2 regions of the Streptomyces sp. NPDC097107 genome follow, and region 2 is predicted to be linked to the other one. Evidence: riboswitches for the same ligand, from Rfam matches in the RefSeq annotation. Region 2 holds a riboswitch; the other holds the start of a gene.
The links. A riboswitch is a leader RNA that binds a small molecule or an ion and turns the genes downstream of it on or off. The one in region 2 is predicted to bind S-adenosylmethionine.
Positions count from the first base shown of each region.

Region 1 (7,829 bases), on a different contig from region 2:
GATGCTCAGCGGCGGGGGCGGCTACACCGACGACGTCGGCACCTACTCCGTCGACTCGCCGCAGAACGTCACCACCTTCACGTGGCTGCGGGACGAACTGGTCGGCGAGGGCCTCACCGGCCCGGTCGCCCCCGGCGAGCTCGACCGGGCCGACGCCTTCGCCGCCTTCGCCAACGGCGACGTCGGCATGCTCAACGGGCACCCCTCGCTGATGAAGATGGCCTCCGACAAGGGGGTCGAGTACGGCATGGTGACCACTCCCGGCATCGACGGCGAGAGCCGGAACACGCTCGGCGTCACCGACTGGATGACGGCCTTCAAGGAGAACGGCCACCAGGAGGAGATCGGCGACTTCCTCGACTTCGTCTACAGCGACGAGAACGTCCTCGACTTCTCCCGCGAGTACGACCTGCTGCCGGTGACCACGTCCGCGTCCCAGGTCATGAGCACGGCCGCCGAGGACAAGAAGCTCAAGCCCTTCCTGGACGAGCTGCTGCTCTCCGAGCTGTACCCGGTCGGCAAGACCTCCTGGGCCTCGGTCAGCGCGGACGTCAAGAAGCAGATCGGCCAGGCGGTCGCCACCGGTGGCAGCCCCGAGGAGGTACTCGGCCAGATCCAGACGACGGCGATGCGGGCGGGCAGCGCGGAGTAGCGGCGCAGCGGCCCCGCTGTCGGTGGCGGGCGTTACGGTGCCGTCCATGGACCTGGGACAGAGGGAGCGCGACATCCTCGCGCTGGAGCGCCGTGGCTTCCCCGGCCCCGGCGCGAAGGAGCGCGCGATCCGCGAGGAGCTGGGCCTGGCCCCCGTCCGCTACTACCAGCTGCTCAACGCCCTCCTGGACGACCCCCGCGCCCTGGCTGCCGACCCGGTGACGGTCAACCGCCTGCGCCGGATACGGGAGTCGCGCCGCTCGGAGCGGTGAGGCGGCGGCGAGGCAGTAGTAAGGGCGGCGGCGGGGGAGCAGCAAGGCGGCGGCGAGGCGGCAGTGAAGCGGCGGTGGGGGAGCAGTAAGGCAGTGGCAAGGCGGCGGTGGGGGAGCAGTAAGGCAGTGGCGAGGCGGCAGCAAGGCGGCGGTGGGGGAGCAGCAAGGCGGCGGCGAGGCGGCAGTGAGGCGGCGCCGAGGGAGCAGTAGGGCAGTGGCGAGGCAGCGATGAGATTGTCTTCCGCCCCGGCGGGATAGGTTCGCGGTATGGGCAGCCACCAGGACTCCACCCGTGACGACTCCCCGGACCATCTGCCGACCCCCGCGACGGCGGCCGGGCGCGAAGGGCTCGACGCCCTCCTCGCCGCCCCCGGCCGCGCGGTGATCGCCCTCGACTTCGACGGCACGCTCGCCCCGATCGTCGCCGACCCCGACCGGGCCCGCGCCCACCAGGACGCGGTACCGGCGCTCGCGGCCCTCGCCCCGAAGGTCGCCTCCGTCGCGGTGATCACCGGCCGCCCGGCCGAGGTCGCGGTACACCACGGCGGCTTCGCGGACGTCCCCGGCCTGGATCACCTCGTCGTCCTCGGCCACTACGGCGCCGAGCGCTGGGACGCCGCCACCGGCGCCCTCACCACCCCCGAACCGCACCCCGGCGTCGCCGCCGTCCGCGCCGAGCTGCCGGGGCTGCTGGAGCGCTCCGGGGCGGGCCGGGGCACGTGGGTCGAGGAGAAGGGCCACGCGGTCGCCGTCCACACCCGCCGCGCCCCCGACCCCCAGGCCGCCTTCGACACCCTGCGCGCCCCGCTCGCCGACCTCGCCACCCGCCACGGTCTCATCGTCGAACCGGGCCGCATGGTCCTGGAGCTGCGCCCACCCGGTATGGACAAGGGCGCCGCCCTGCGGGAGTACGTCCGGGAGCTGGACGCGGGAGCCGTGCTCTACGCCGGCGACGACCTCGGCGACCTCCCCGCCTTCACGGCCGTCGACACCCTCCGCACGGAGGGCACCCCCGGCCTCCTGGTCTGCAGCGGCAGCGACGAGGTCCCCGACCTCCGCGAACGAGCCGACGTGGTGGTCGACGGCCCGCCGGGAGTGGTGCGACTACTCCGTTCCCTGACCACACGGCTCGCGTAGCCGCAGCCCCCGCCGCCGCAGCCTGCGGGCATTCGTGCCTCCCCCAGTGCCTGAACGGCCTGGGAGGTACCCCCAGGGGCGGCGTGGGTGGGCGCCGGGGCTTCCCCCTCCGGGGGAGGCACCCCGCGACGCCGGGCCGCGCACCACCCCCCGCTCAGCCCCGCCGCCGGATCACCCGGCGATCAAGACCTCAGCGCCTCCAACTGCTCAAGGAACCACCGAGCCGGAGGCAACGCCGTCCCCGCCGCCGCCAACCGCTTCGACCGCTCCGCCCGCTCCCCGGCACCGACCGACAACGCCTCGTGCAACGCCTCCGCCGTCCCCGACACGTCGTACGGGTTCACCACCACCGCGTCGTCCCCCAACTCCTCGTACGCCCCCGCCTCCCGGGACAGCACCAGCACGCACCCCTCGTCGGAGACGACCGGCACCTCCTTGGCGACGAGGTTCATCCCGTCCCGGACGGGGTTGACCAGCGCCACGTCCGCCAGCCGGTACGCCGCCAGCGACCGCGAGAAGTCGTCCTTCACGTGCAGCACCACCGGCGTCCACCCGGCCGTCCCGAACTCGTCGTTGATCGAATCAGCGACCCGCCGCACCTCGGCGGTGTAGTCCCGGTACACGGCGAGATCCTGCCGCGAGGGGTAGGCGAACGCGACGTGCACCACCCGCTCGCGCCACTCGGGACGACCGGCCAGCAGCTCCCGGTACGCCAGCAGCCCCCGCACGATGTTCTTCGACAGCTCGGTCCGGTCCACCCGCACGATCGTCCGGCGCGCGCTCCCGTCCGGGCCCTGACCGATCTCCGCCCGCAGCGCCGCCATCCGCTCGTCCACGTCGGCCTCGTGCGACCGCTGCCGCAGGAAGTCCGCGTCCGCGCCGAGCCCGTGCACGCCGATCTCGGTGGCACCGACCCCGCCCGCCACGGCGTCGCAGCACGCGGAGAACGCGTCCGCCCACCGACGGGTGAGGAACCCGAGCCGGTCGGCGCCGAGCATGCCCCGCAGCACCTGCTCGGCGATGTCGTCCGGCAGCAGCCGGAAGTAGTCGACCGGCGCCCACGGCGTGTGCGAGAAGTGGCCGATCCTGAGGTCCGGCCGCAGCTCCCGCAGCATCCCCGGCACCAGCGTCAGGTGGTAGTCCTGCACGATCGCGACCGCGCCTTCGGCCGCCTCCTCGGCCAGCGCCTCGGCGAAGGCCCGGTTGTACGCCTCGTAGGAGGCCCACTGCCGCCGGAACTCCGCGTCGAAGACCGGCTCCAGCGGGGTCTGGTAGAGCATGTGGTGCACGAACCACAGCACGGAGTTGGCGATGCCGTTGTACGCGTCCGCGTGCACGTCGGCCGGTACGTCCAGCATCCGTACGCCGTCCTCGCCGGCCCCGCGCCGTACCGCCTCGCGGTCGCCGTCGCTCAACGCGGAGCACACCCACAGCGCCCCCGCGTCCGGCCCGATGGCCGACAGTCCGGAGACCAGCCCGCCACCGCCGCGTTTGGCGTGCAGCGAACCGTCCTCCCGCACCTCGTACGAGACCGGCCCCCTGTTGGAGGCGACCAGCACCTGAGCAGCACCGAAGCTTGAAGCCATACGCCTCAACCTAGCCCGGCCCCGAAACCCTCAAACGTGGTCGGGCGGCACATCCGCATCGATTGCGTCACGCGTCTTGTGCGGACGGTGTGACCGGCCTCGGCCACCGCCGCCGCCACCCCGGCACCGGACCCGGAGGCGGCACCGGCTCCGGAACCGGCGGCCCAGGCGGTGAGTACCTGACCTGCGAGCCGGACTCCGGCGGCACCTGGCGCTGGTCGGACGGCGTGCCCGGCTGACGCTCACGCCGCCTTCCGGGCCGCGTACTCCGCGATCTCCGTCATCGGGGGCCGTTCCTCGGTGTCCACGGAGTACGTGCGCGGCTCGAAGCCGTCGGCGCCCCGCTCGAACTGGATGAGGGACGGCCGGACCAGGTGGCCGCGGGCCAGCCGGAGCTGGGCGGTGCGGTAGATGGCGGCGGACATGCGGCCCAGTGCCTGGCCGTCCTGGTGCCGGTGCTTGCGGACGCCGACGTCGACCTGCGCGAGGGCGTCCAGGCCCACCAGGTGCAGGGCGTCGACCAGCATGCCCAGCTCGACTCCGTAGCCGACGGGGAAGGGGAGCCGTTCGAGGAGGGAGCGGCGGGCCGCGTACTCGCCGCCGAGCGGCTGGACGAAGCCGGCCAGCTGCGGCCAGTGCATGTTGAGCAGCGGACGGGCCATGAGTTCCGTGACCCGGCCGCCCTGGCCGGGAGCGGCGCCGAGGGGCCGGTCGTACATGGCCTTCACGAGGTGCACGTCCGGCTCGGTGAGCAGCGGGCCGACGATCCCGGACACGAAGTCTGCCGAGAACTCGCGCAGGTCCGCGTCGACGAAGCAGACGATGTCGCCGCCGGTCACCAGCAGCGAGCGCCACAGCACCTCGCCCTTGCCCGGCACGGCGGGGACACGGGGGAGGATCGTGTCGCGGTGCACGACACGGGCGCCCGCCGCCGCGGCCACCGCCGACGTACGGTCCCTCGACCCGGAGTCCACGACCACCAGCTCGTCCACGAGCGGCACCCGCAGCATCAGCTCCCGGCGGATCACCGAGACGATGCCGCCGACGGTCGCCTCCTCGTCGAGTGCGGGGAGCACCACGCTGACCGACTGCCCGGTGGCGTGCTTGGCGGCCATGAGCTGCTGGATCGGCCGGTCCCCCACGGACCAGGAGCGTGCGCTCAGCCAGCGCTCGACTTCTTCCAGCACGGTCTCCGGCTCCCTCTGTGATCCATCTCGCGGTTCGGACGACTATCTCGACAGCGATGGACGTCGGTTACAGTCTTGAACAACGCGGGTGACCATCGCATGCCGGGGTCGCCGCGCGAACAACAACTGAAGACCGCTCATCCAGAGGGGCAGAGGGATACGGCCCGTTGAAGCCCCGGCAACCCTCCAGTCGGTTCTTGTCACGCGGACGTGGCGAGGCTCCCGGCTAGGGAAGGTGCCAAATCCGTCTCACGGCGAGATGCGTCGTGAGGAAGATGAGGAGAAAGGGCCTCGCCTCACATGGCTGTGCAGACTGTCGAAAGCACCACCGACACCACCGCTTCCCCCGCTTCCCCGGTCGACCTGGGTCCCGCCGCGGCGCTCACCTGCCGCGAGTGCGGTCATCGCGTACCGCTCGGCCCGGTCTTCGCCTGCGAGGAGTGTTTCGGCCCGCTCGAGATCGCCTACGACTTCTCGGCGTACGACACCGAGGAACTGCGCAAGCGGATCGAAGCGGGCCCCGCGAACATCTGGCGTTACGCCCCGCTGCTGCCCGTCCCCGCCGACGTGGCGGACAAGCCGAACATCAACCCGGGCTGGACCAAGCTGGTCAAGGCCGACAACCTGGCCCGCGAGCTGGGTGTCACCGGCGGTCTGTACGTCAAGGACGACTCCGGCAACCCGACGCACTCCTTCAAGGACCGCGTCGTCGCGCAGGCGATCGAGGCCGCCCGCGCCTTCGGCTTCACCACCCTGTCCTGCTCCTCCACCGGCAACCTCGCGGGTGCCGTCGGCGCCGCCGCCGCCCGCGCCGGCTTCCGCTCCTGCGTGTTCATCCCGCACGACCTGGAGCAGGGCAAGGTCGTCATGGCCGCCGTCTACGGCGGTGAGCTGGTCGGCATCGAGGGCAACTACGACGACGTGAACCGCTTCTGCTCCGAGCTGATCGGCGACTCGGCGGGTGAGGGCTGGGGCTTCGTCAACGTCAACCTGCGGCCGTACTACGCGGAGGGTTCCAAGACCCTCGCGTACGAGATCTGCGAGCAGCTCGGCTGGCGGCTGCCCGACCAGCTCGTCGTCCCGATCGCCTCCGGCTCCCAGCTCACGAAGATCGACAAGGGTCTTCAGGAGCTGATCAAGCTCGGTCTGGTCGAGGACAAGCCGTACAAGATCTTCGGCGCCCAGGCCGAGGGCTGCTCGCCGGTGTCCACCGCGTACAAGGCCGGCCACGACGTCGTACGCCCGCAGAAGCCGGACACCATCGCCAAGTCCCTGGCGATCGGCAACCCGGCCGACGGCCCCTACGTCCTCGACATCGCGCGCCGCACCGGCGGCGCCGTGGAGGACGTGACCGACGAGCAGGTCGTGGACGCGATCAAGCTGCTGGCCCGCACGGAGGGCATCTTCGCGGAGACGGCGGGCGGCGTGACGGTCGGCGTCACGAAGAAGCTGATCGAGGACGGCGTCCTGGACCCGTCCCTCACCACCGTCGTCCTCAACACCGGCGACGGCCTGAAGACCCTCGACGCGGTGGCCGGCACCGGCCTCACCGCCACCATCCGCCCGAACCTGGACTCCTTCCGAGAGGCTGGCCTCGCATGAGCGTGACCGTTCGCATCCCGACCATCCTGCGCACCTACACCGGCGGCAAGGCCGAGGTCGCCGCCGACGGCGCGAACCTCGGTGAGGTCATCGCCGACCTGGAGAAGAACCACACCGGTATCGCCGCCCGTGTCCTGGACGACCAGGGGAAGCTGCGTCGCTTCGTCAACGTCTACGTCAACGACGACGACGTCCGCTTCGAGCAGGGCCTGGAGACCGCGACCCCGGAGGGCGCCGGCGTCTCCATCATCCCGGCGGTCGCCGGCGGCTGACCCGCCCCTCGATTACCTCCGGTAATTGCGGTAACGCTCCGTTCATCGAATTGCCCCCTCCGTGAGAGAAGCGGAGGGGGCAATTCCATGTGGTTGAGCGCGGTAGAGTTGGGGAACGCGCTCCCGATCGGAAGATCGGGAACCCGGAATCCCTGCCGCCCGTCCGACCAGATGTAGCCAAAGTGTGGGCGTGTTTCGCGGCTTTTGTTCCTTTTGTGTGCCCCGACTTGACCCGAATTCAGGCGAATTCTTGCCACATTCCGGACCGGGTGCGTCCAGATTTCTCGTCCGATTGACCTGTTGCAGACGGCAGTTGGACAGATACATTCAGCCGCGGTCGACGCGTTCCGGCGCACGCCCCCGGTCGTGGGGGGTGAGGTCTGACCCGGGTCCGCGAAGTGCGGATCTGTGCAAGGGCCAGTAATAGGGGAGTTAGGCATGGCTCAGGGCACCGTCAAGTGGTTCAACGCGGAGAAGGGGTACGGCTTCATCGCGGTCGACGGTGGTGCGGATGTTTTCGTCCACTACAGCGCGATTCAGATGGACGGCTACCGCACCCTCGAAGAAGGCCAGCGGGTCGAGTTCGAGATCTCGCAGGGTCAGAAGGGCCCGCAGGCCGACATGGTTCGCCTCAGCGCCTGAGACGCGCGACCACGGCAAGTCAGCGGTCTTCTCCGAAGGGCCCGCACCCCATGGGGTGCGGGCCCTTCGGTCTGCCCGGAACCCGCGCCGATCCCCGAGAGGCGCTTGCACTCGGAGGGGTCGAGTGCTAATCATTGGCGTTAGCACTCTGAAGGTGAGAGTGACAACGAAGGACCGGGTCGGTGAGGCCCGCAGGCCGGGTGGGGAAGGAACCACGAGGCAGGCGAGCCGTCCGTCGCGGGCGCGGGCGCGGTCCGAAGGAATCACCCCCAGTCCTGGAGGGACCACTTCACATGGCCAAGATCATCGCGTTCGACGAGGAGGCACGGCGCGGCCTCGAGCGCGGCATGAACCAGCTCGCGGACGCCGTCAAGGTGACGCTCGGCCCCAAGGGCCGCAACGTCGTCCTCGAGAAGAAGTGGGGCGCCCCCACGATCACCAACGATGGTGTCTCCATCGCCAAGGAGATCGAGCTCGAGG
Region 1 covers NZ_JBIWEF010000004.1:155,536-163,364, forward strand. The annotation lists gene ACIQ1J_RS10870 (extracellular solute-binding protein) at 1-652, shown strand, start outside; gene ACIQ1J_RS10875 (DUF3263 domain-containing protein) at 699-923, shown strand; gene otsB (trehalose-phosphatase) at 1,191-2,060, shown strand; gene ACIQ1J_RS10885 (trehalose-6-phosphate synthase) at 2,243-3,646, opposite strand; gene ACIQ1J_RS10890 (hypothetical protein) at 3,736-3,885, shown strand; gene ACIQ1J_RS10895 (glucosyl-3-phosphoglycerate synthase) at 3,889-4,833, opposite strand; SAM riboswitch class I at 4,968-5,115, shown strand; gene thrC (threonine synthase) at 5,134-6,435, shown strand; gene ACIQ1J_RS10905 (MoaD/ThiS family protein) at 6,432-6,707, shown strand; gene ACIQ1J_RS10910 (cold-shock protein) at 7,146-7,349, shown strand; gene groL (chaperonin GroEL) at 7,643-7,829, shown strand, end outside.
Region 1: another riboswitch for S-adenosylmethionine. It lies ahead of thrC (threonine synthase); the one in region 2 lies ahead of ACIQ1J_RS01980 (aminotransferase class V-fold PLP-dependent enzyme).

Region 2 (7,829 bases):
GAGGGACTTCTCCCCCGGCGCCGCCTCGGGGGCGCCGCACTCGCCCTGCGCCTGTGGGGCGCTGCCGAGCAGGGTGCGCACCAGCGGGTGCGCGCAGAACAGGCCGTCACGCACCCCGATGCCGTACTCGGCGGAGAGCGCGGCGGCGAAGTGCGAGCTGTTCCAGCCCTCGACGACGAAGGACAGCACGCCGACGCGAGAGGCGTCGTCGCCGAAGAGGGAGAGGATCCGCACCTCGGGCACCTCGGCGAGCCCGTCCCGCACCTTCCCGATCAGGTACTCCTCGCGGGCGACCAGCGCGTCGAACCCGGCCTCGGTGAGGGCCTTGCAGGCGGAGGCGATCGCGTAGGCGCCGATGACGTTGGGCGACCCGGCCTCGTGCCGCGCGGCGCTGTCGTGCCACTCCACCTCCACGCCGCCGCCGGCGCGCCGGGTGACCCTGCGGCTGGCGCCGCCGCCGGCGAGGTACGGCTCCGCCCGGCGCAGCCAGTCCGCCCGGCCGGCCAGCACACCGGAGCCGAAGGGGGCGTACAGCTTGTGCCCGGAGAAGGCGACCCAGTCGACGTCCAGGTCGGCCACGGAAACGGGGTGGTGCGGGGCGAGCTGCGCGGCGTCCAGGACGATCCGGGCGCCGTGCGCGTGCGCCGCGGCGGCCAGTTCACGCACCGGCCACAGCTCGCCGGTGACGTTGGAGGCGCCGGTGACACAGACCAGGGCGGGCCCGTAGGGCTCGCGGGCGGCGAGGGCGCGCTCCAGGGTCTCGACGGCCTGCGCCGGGGTGCGCGGGGCGTCCAGGTAGGTCACGTCGGCGCCCCTCCCCCTACGCCCTGCGGCGTGGGGGGTCCCCCAGGGCAGCAGCGAGGCGTGGTGCTCGGTCTCGAAGACGAAGACCCGGCAGCCGGCGGGCAGCGCGGCGGCGAGCAGGTTGAGGGAGTCGGTGGTGGACCGGGTGAACACGACCTGGTCCCCGTCCCGGCATCCGAGGAACTCGGCGACGGTCTCCCGGGCGTTCTCGAACAGGTCGGTCGACAGCTGCGACAGGTACCCGGCCCCGCGGTGCACGCTGCCGTAGTAGGGGGCGTAGGCCGCCACGTCGTCCCAGACCCGCTGGAGCGCGGGCGCGCTGGCGGCGTAGTCGAGCGCGGCGTAGGTGACCTCCCCGCCGGTGACGAGCGGGACGGTGACATCGCGGCCGAGAACGGGCAGCGGGGTGGCGACAGCGGTGGGTACGGACATGGCGGACTCCCGTGAGGACCAGCGCGAGGACGGGCGCTGTGAAAGAGAAGAAGAAGGTGTGCGGAGGCGGGGCTCTGCGGCCCTATCGCATTCGCTGGTTCACGGGAGACTCCCTCGGACGACCCAGGACCCCTGGTTTCGCGAGGGGTCCGCGCTTGCCGTGAACCTTGCTGTCCACGGCCTGGTCTTCACCCGGGGCACCCCGCCACGGACGGAGGGTTGCCGGACAGTCGGCCGGGGCCTCATGACTGTCACTCATGACCTGACGAAAAACCTAGGGAAAAGATCGACGCCCCGCAACCCGAGTCCGGATCGCGGGACGCACGTCACACCACGGGGCCCAGGGGGTGTCGTTCGGATCCTGCCGGGGTCGCGGGGCCAGTCGCAAGGCGCCGCTGCCCGGAGCCGGCCCGATCCGAACGTCACCCGTGAGCGCTACGCGTGGCTCGCGGCCACCCAGCGGTCCAGGGCGCCCTTGGCGGCTCCCGAGTCGATCGCCTCGGCCGCCCGGTCCATGCCGGCCCTGATCTGCTCGGCCAGTGGTTCCTCGCCGGGCTCCAGGGCCACCAGGGCGGCCGCCGAGTTCAGCAGCACCGCGTCCCGTACGGGGCCCGTCTCCCCGGCCAGCAGGCGGCGGGCGACGTCGGCGTTGTAGGAGGCGTCGGCGCCGCGCAGCGCCTGGACCGGCACGAGTTCGAGGCCGACGTCCCGCGGGTCGAAGGTCTCCTCGGTCACCCGGCCGTCCCGCACGACCCACACCCGGGAGGTGGCCGTCGTGGTCAGCTCGTCGAGGCCGTCGTCGCCCCGGAAGACCAGGGACGAGTGGCCGCGTTCGGCGAAGACACCGGCGATGATCGGCGCCATCCGGGCATGGGCGACCCCGATCGCCTGGGCCTTCACCCTGGCGGGGTTGGTCAGCGGACCCAGGAAGTTGAACACGGTGCGGATGCCCAGCTGACCGCGCGCCGCCGCCACATGGCGCAGCGCCGGGTGGAACTTCACGGCGAAGCAGAAGGTGATGCCGGCCTCCTCGGCGACCTCCGCCACCCGCTTCGGCGTCAGCTCCAGGTTGACCCCGAGCTTCTCCAGGACGTCGGAGGCCCCGGACGCCGAGGAGGCGGCCCGGTTGCCGTGCTTGACGACCTTGGCGCCGGTACCGGCCACGACGATCGCCGACATGGTGGAGATGTTGACCGTCTTGGCGCCGTCGCCGCCGGTGCCGACGATGTCGACCGTCTCCCCCGGCACCTCGATCACGTTGGCGTGGGCGTACATGGTGCGGACGAGGCCGGAGATCTCCTCGACGGTCTCGCCCTTGGACCTGAGCGCCACCGCGAAGCCCGCGATCTGGGCGTCGGTCGCCTCGCCGCGCATGATCACGTCCAGCGCCCAGGCGGTGTCGTCCGCGGAGAGGTCCCGGCCGTCCAGGAGTCCGTTCAGCAGGGCGGGCCAGGAGCGGCCCGCCGCGGTGTCGCCTCCAGCGGGGGTCACAGCGCTCATGAGCCGCTCCTGAATCGTGTGTATCGCGGAAAGGGAGTGTGGTCCCACCCTATCCAGCCCCGGGCACGGCGAAGGGCCCCGTCCGCGGAACGGACGGGGCCCTTCGACCGTGGTGTGGCGACGCTGGAGGGTCAGTGGTGGCCGTGGCCGCTCGTGATCTCCTTGTACTCCTCGGCGGTCGGCTTCGGAATCTGCGACTCCTCGCCGTAGTAGCCCTTGCTCAGCTTGGCGCGGAGCTTCTCCGTGCGCTTCACCTTGCGCCGGACGCCGTTCTCGTCGACCTCCGGGCCGATCTCGGCCGGCTTGTACTGCTCGTGCGCGGTGAGCGTGTGCAGCTGCTCCTGGCTGAGCGGCTCGTGCACCTCGATGAACTCACCGTGCGGCAGGCGCTTGATGATGCCCGACTCGCGGCCGTGCAGCACCTTGTCCTTGTCCCGGCGCTGGAGGCCGAGGCAGATCCGCTTGGTGACGATGAACGCGACGACCGGGGCGACGAAGAACCCGATGCGGACGAACCAGGTGATCGCGTTGATCGACAGGTGGAAGTGCGTGGCCCACAGGTCGTTGCCGCCGCCGATCAGCAGCACCATGTACCAGGTGATCCAGGCGACACCGAAGGCGGTCCGGGTCGGGGCGTTGCGCGGGCGGTCCAGGATGTGGTGCTCGCGCTTGTCGCCGGTGACCCAGGACTCGATGAACGGGTAGACCGCGATCGCGACCAGGACCAGCGGGAAGATCATCAGCGGGACGAACACGCCCAGGACGAGCGTGTGACCCCAGAAGTTGATCTCCCAGCCCGGCATCACACGGATCAGGCCCTCGGAGAAGCCCATGTACCAGTCGGGCTGGGCTCCGGTGGAGACCATGTCCGGCCGGTAGGGGCCGATGGCCCAGATCGGGTTGATCGTGGCGATGGCCGAGATGGCGGCGATCACACCGAAGACCAGGAAGAAGAAGCCTCCGGCCTTGGCCATGTACACCGGCAGCAACGGCATGCCGACGACGTTCTTGTTGGTCTTGCCGGGACCCGCGAACTGCGTGTGCTTGTGGTAGAAGACCAGGATCAGGTGGGCGACCACCAGGCCGAGCATGATGCCCGGCAGCAGCAGGATGTGGATCGAGTAGAACCGGGCCACGAAGTCGTGGCCGGGGAACTCCCCGCCGAAGAGGAAGAACGAGATGTACGTGCCGACGATCGGCACGGACAGGATCGCGCCCTCCATGAAGCGGATACCGGTGCCCGAGAGCAGGTCGTCCGGCAGCGAGTAGCCGGTGAAGCCGGTGAACATGCCGAGGACGAACAGCAGGAAGCCGAACAGCCAGTTGATCTCACGCGGCTTGCGGAACGCGCCGGTGAAGAAGACGCGCATCATGTGCACGAACATGCCGGCGAGGAAGATCAGCGCCGCCCAGTGGTGGATCTGCCGGATGAGCAGACCACCGCGGACGTCGAAGCTGATGTCCAGCGTCGAGGCGTACGCCTCACTCATCAGCTGGCCCTGCAGCGGCACGTACGAGCCGTGGTACGCGACCTCGTTCATCGAGGGGTGGAAGAACAGCGTCAGGTACACACCCGTGAGGATGATGATGATGAAGCTGTAGAGGCAGACCTCACCCAGCATGAACGACCAGTGGTCGGGGAAGATCTTGCGCATGTTGGCCTTGGCCAGGGAGTAGATCCCCAGCCGGCCGTCGGCCCAGTCGGCGACGCGCTCGCCGGCCGGTGCCTTCCCGCGAGAGCGGGGGGCTTCGTTGGCTGTAGTGCTCATCCGCGCTCCCAGAAGGCAGGACCGACGGGCTCTTCGAAGTCGCCGAGCGCTTCGAGGTAACCCTCGTCGTTCACGCCGATGCGCAGCTGCGGCAGGGCGTGACCGGCGGGACCGAAGATCACCCGGGCGCCGTCGGCAAGGTCGAAGGTGGACTGGTGGCAGGGGCAGAGCGCGTGGTGCGTCTGCTGCTCGTACAGGGAGATCGGGCAACCGACATGGGTGCAGATCTTCGAGTACGCCACGATGCCCTCGTGCGACCACTCGAGTTCGCGCTTGTCCTTGATGGCCTCCGGCTCCAGCCGGATGATCATCAGGGCCGCCTTGGCGATCTCGGTCATGAACTCCTCGTCGTGCTCCTCCAGGCCCTCGGGCATGGCGAAGGTGAGGGAGCCCACCGCGACGTCCGAGGGACGCAGCGGCTCGTGGGTGTTCATGTTGACGAGCAGCTTGCCCTTGGACCACAGGGTGTGGCGGAGCTTGGTGCCGGGCAGCGGGCCGAGGTCGCGCAGCAGGACGACACCGGAGAGCGGCACCAGCGTGAGCGCGCCCAGCATCGTGTTGCGGATCAGCTTGCGGCGCCCGATCACGGACTCCTTGGCACCCTGCTTGAAGTCCGCGTGGACCTTGGCACGGGTCTCCGGGTCGGCCTCGATCGGGTGACGCTCGTCGGCGACCTCCTCGTCGGACATCAGGGTCCGGGCCCAGTGGACCGCGCCGGCGCCGATCGCGAACAGCGCGACGCCGAGCGTCATGCCGAGCGCGAAGTTCAGCGCACTGATGTGGCCGAGCGGGAAGATGTAGACCGACTTGTCGACCGGGATCGTCACGAACGAGGCGATGAAACCGACCGTGGCCAGCATCGACAGCGTGAACAGCAGGGCGACCGTGCGCTCGGACCGCTTGGCGGCCCGCTCGTCGGTGTCCTGGATCCGGTGCTCGTGGGGCGGCAGTCCCGGGTCGGCGAACGGGTTCTGGTCGTCCGCGGTGCGCACCGAGCGGTGCCCGTGCGGGGCGTCCTGCTCAGCGGGCAGGTTCTCTTCTGGAATGTCTTGGCTACTCATGACTTCTTGGCCTTTGCGGTCCGAGCGGCGACCCAGACGGCGACGGCGATCAGGGCGCCCAGTCCGAACACCCAGGCGAACAGACCTTCACTGACCGGACCCAGTCCGCCGAGGCTGAGGCCACCGGGCTCAACGGTGTCGTCGCTGTTGACCGCGTCCAGGTAGGCGATGATGTCCTTCTTGTTCTGCTCCGACATCGAGCCGTCGGGGAAGGAGGGCATGTTCTGCGGGCCGGTCAGCATGGCCTCGTAGATGTGCTTCGGGTCGACGTCCTCGAGGCTCGGCGCGTACTTGCCGTGCGTCAGGGCGCCGCCCTTGCCGGTGAAGTTGTGGCACTGCGCGCAGTTGTTGCGGAACAGCTCACCGCCCTTGGCGATGTCCGCACCCTCCGGGCCGTACTTCTCCTCCGACGGGATGGCCGGACCGGCGCCCAGCGAGGCGATGTAGGCGGCCAGCTGGTCGATCTCGGCCTGCGAGTAGACGACCGGCTTTTCCGGGACCTGCGCGCCCGGCTGCTGGGCCGGCATACGGCCGGTGCCCACCTGGAAGTCGACGGCCGCGGCGCCGACGCCGACCAGGCTCGGACCGTCGGTGGTGCCCTGACCCCCGGTGCCGTGGCAACTGGCGCAGCCGACGGCGTAGAGCTTCTTGCCCTCGTCGATGGCGAGGGACTGGGCGGTTTCATCGGCCTGCGCCTTGTCCGCGGGTGCGAACACGGCGTACAGCCCCCCTGTGCATGCCAGCGCGAGGAGTAGGACGACGAGCGCCGCCAGCGGGTGGCGTCGTCGTGCGGAGAGCTTTTTCACGGATTACCCCGGTGTCAGGATCTTCTGCGTCGATGCTTCTGGTATTGAGGCGGGTGCGCGCCGCGACTACTTGATCATGTAGATCGTGGCGAAGAGGCCGATCCAGACGACATCGACGAAGTGCCAGTAATAGGACACGACAATGGCCGCGGTCGCCTGCTCGTGAGTGAACCTCCGGGCCGCGTAGGTGCGGCCGAGGACCAGCAGGAAGGCGATGAGGCCGCCCGTCACGTGCAGTCCGTGGAAGCCGGTGGTCAGGTAGAACGCCGAGCCGTACGGGTCCGACGAGAGCGAGAGGCCCTCGTGCTTGACCAGCTCGGTGTACTCGAACACCTGACCGCCGATGAAGATCGCACCCATGACGAAGGTGACGATGAACCACATCCGGAGCTTCTTCACGTCACCGCGCTCGGCCGCGAACACGCCGAGCTGGCAGGTGAGGGAGGAGAGCACCAGGATCGTGGTGTTCGTCGCGGAGAACGGGAAGTTCAGCGCGTCGGCCTTCTCGGACCAGAAGTCCGGGCCGGTCACCGATCGCAGGGTGAAGTACATCGCGAAGAGGGCCGCGAAGAACATCAGCTCGGAACTCAACCAGATGATGGTTCCGACGCTGGTGAGGTTCGGTCGATTGACCGACGGGTGCGCGTGCCCGGTTTCTACTGTCGTTGCTGTCGCCACGACCGACATTATGTCGGTCGCTTATCCCGCCCTCACCCCGGGGGGTGCCGTTCGGAGTGTCCGCCCCGTCTGTACTGCCCGTATGGCCCATCGAACGGCCCGTCGAAGCCGTGTCCGAACCAGTGTTGACGAGGAGTTCGGAGGAGTAGCATCCGGCGCAACGGGCTACGACTGTTTCACTGCGTATCGGAGGAAGCATGCAGCCGACCGCCACGGTGCTGGTCTACAGCGACAACTCCAACACCCGCGAGCAGGTGCGGCTGGCGACCGGTCGCCGGCCGGCTCCGGACGTGCCCGTGGTCGAGTTCCTGGAGTGCGCCACCCCGGCCGCCGCGATCAAGGAGCTGGACAAGGGCGGGATCGACGTCTGCGTCTTCGACGGCGAGGCGGTGCCCATGGGGGGCATGGGACTGTGCCGCCAGATCAAGGACGAGGTCTTCCAGTGCCCGCCGGTGCTGCTGCTCATCGCCCGGCCGCAGGACGCGTGGCTGGCGACGTGGAGCCGCGCGGAGGCGGCTGTGACGCTGCCGGTGGAGCCGGTCGAGTTCGCGGGCGCGCTGGCCGCGCTGCTGCGGCAGAAGCGGCTGCAGGGCGTTTAGGGGCGCCCGCCGGGCGCCTCACACCACCGTCGGCCGCAGCCGTGCCGCCTCCTGGGTGTTCGGGGCGCTGCCGGTGCCGCCGGTCAGGGCGCTGCCCGTGCGCCACTTGTTCCAGTCGAGGTTCCAGTCGCCGAAGCCGTTGCCGAAGGGTTCCATCGTCTCGCCCTCGGAGTTGACCAC
Region 2 covers NZ_JBIWEF010000001.1:420,362-428,190, forward strand. The annotation lists gene ACIQ1J_RS01980 (aminotransferase class V-fold PLP-dependent enzyme) at 1-1,236, opposite strand, end outside; SAM riboswitch class IV at 1,383-1,499, opposite strand; gene trpD (anthranilate phosphoribosyltransferase) at 1,672-2,736, opposite strand; gene ACIQ1J_RS01990 (cytochrome bc complex cytochrome b subunit) at 2,868-4,505, opposite strand; gene ACIQ1J_RS01995 (ubiquinol-cytochrome c reductase iron-sulfur subunit) at 4,502-5,566, opposite strand; gene ACIQ1J_RS02000 (c-type cytochrome) at 5,563-6,372, opposite strand; gene ACIQ1J_RS02005 (heme-copper oxidase subunit III) at 6,439-7,059, opposite strand; gene ACIQ1J_RS02010 (hypothetical protein) at 7,248-7,649, shown strand; gene ACIQ1J_RS02015 (Ig-like domain-containing protein) at 7,668-7,829, opposite strand, start outside.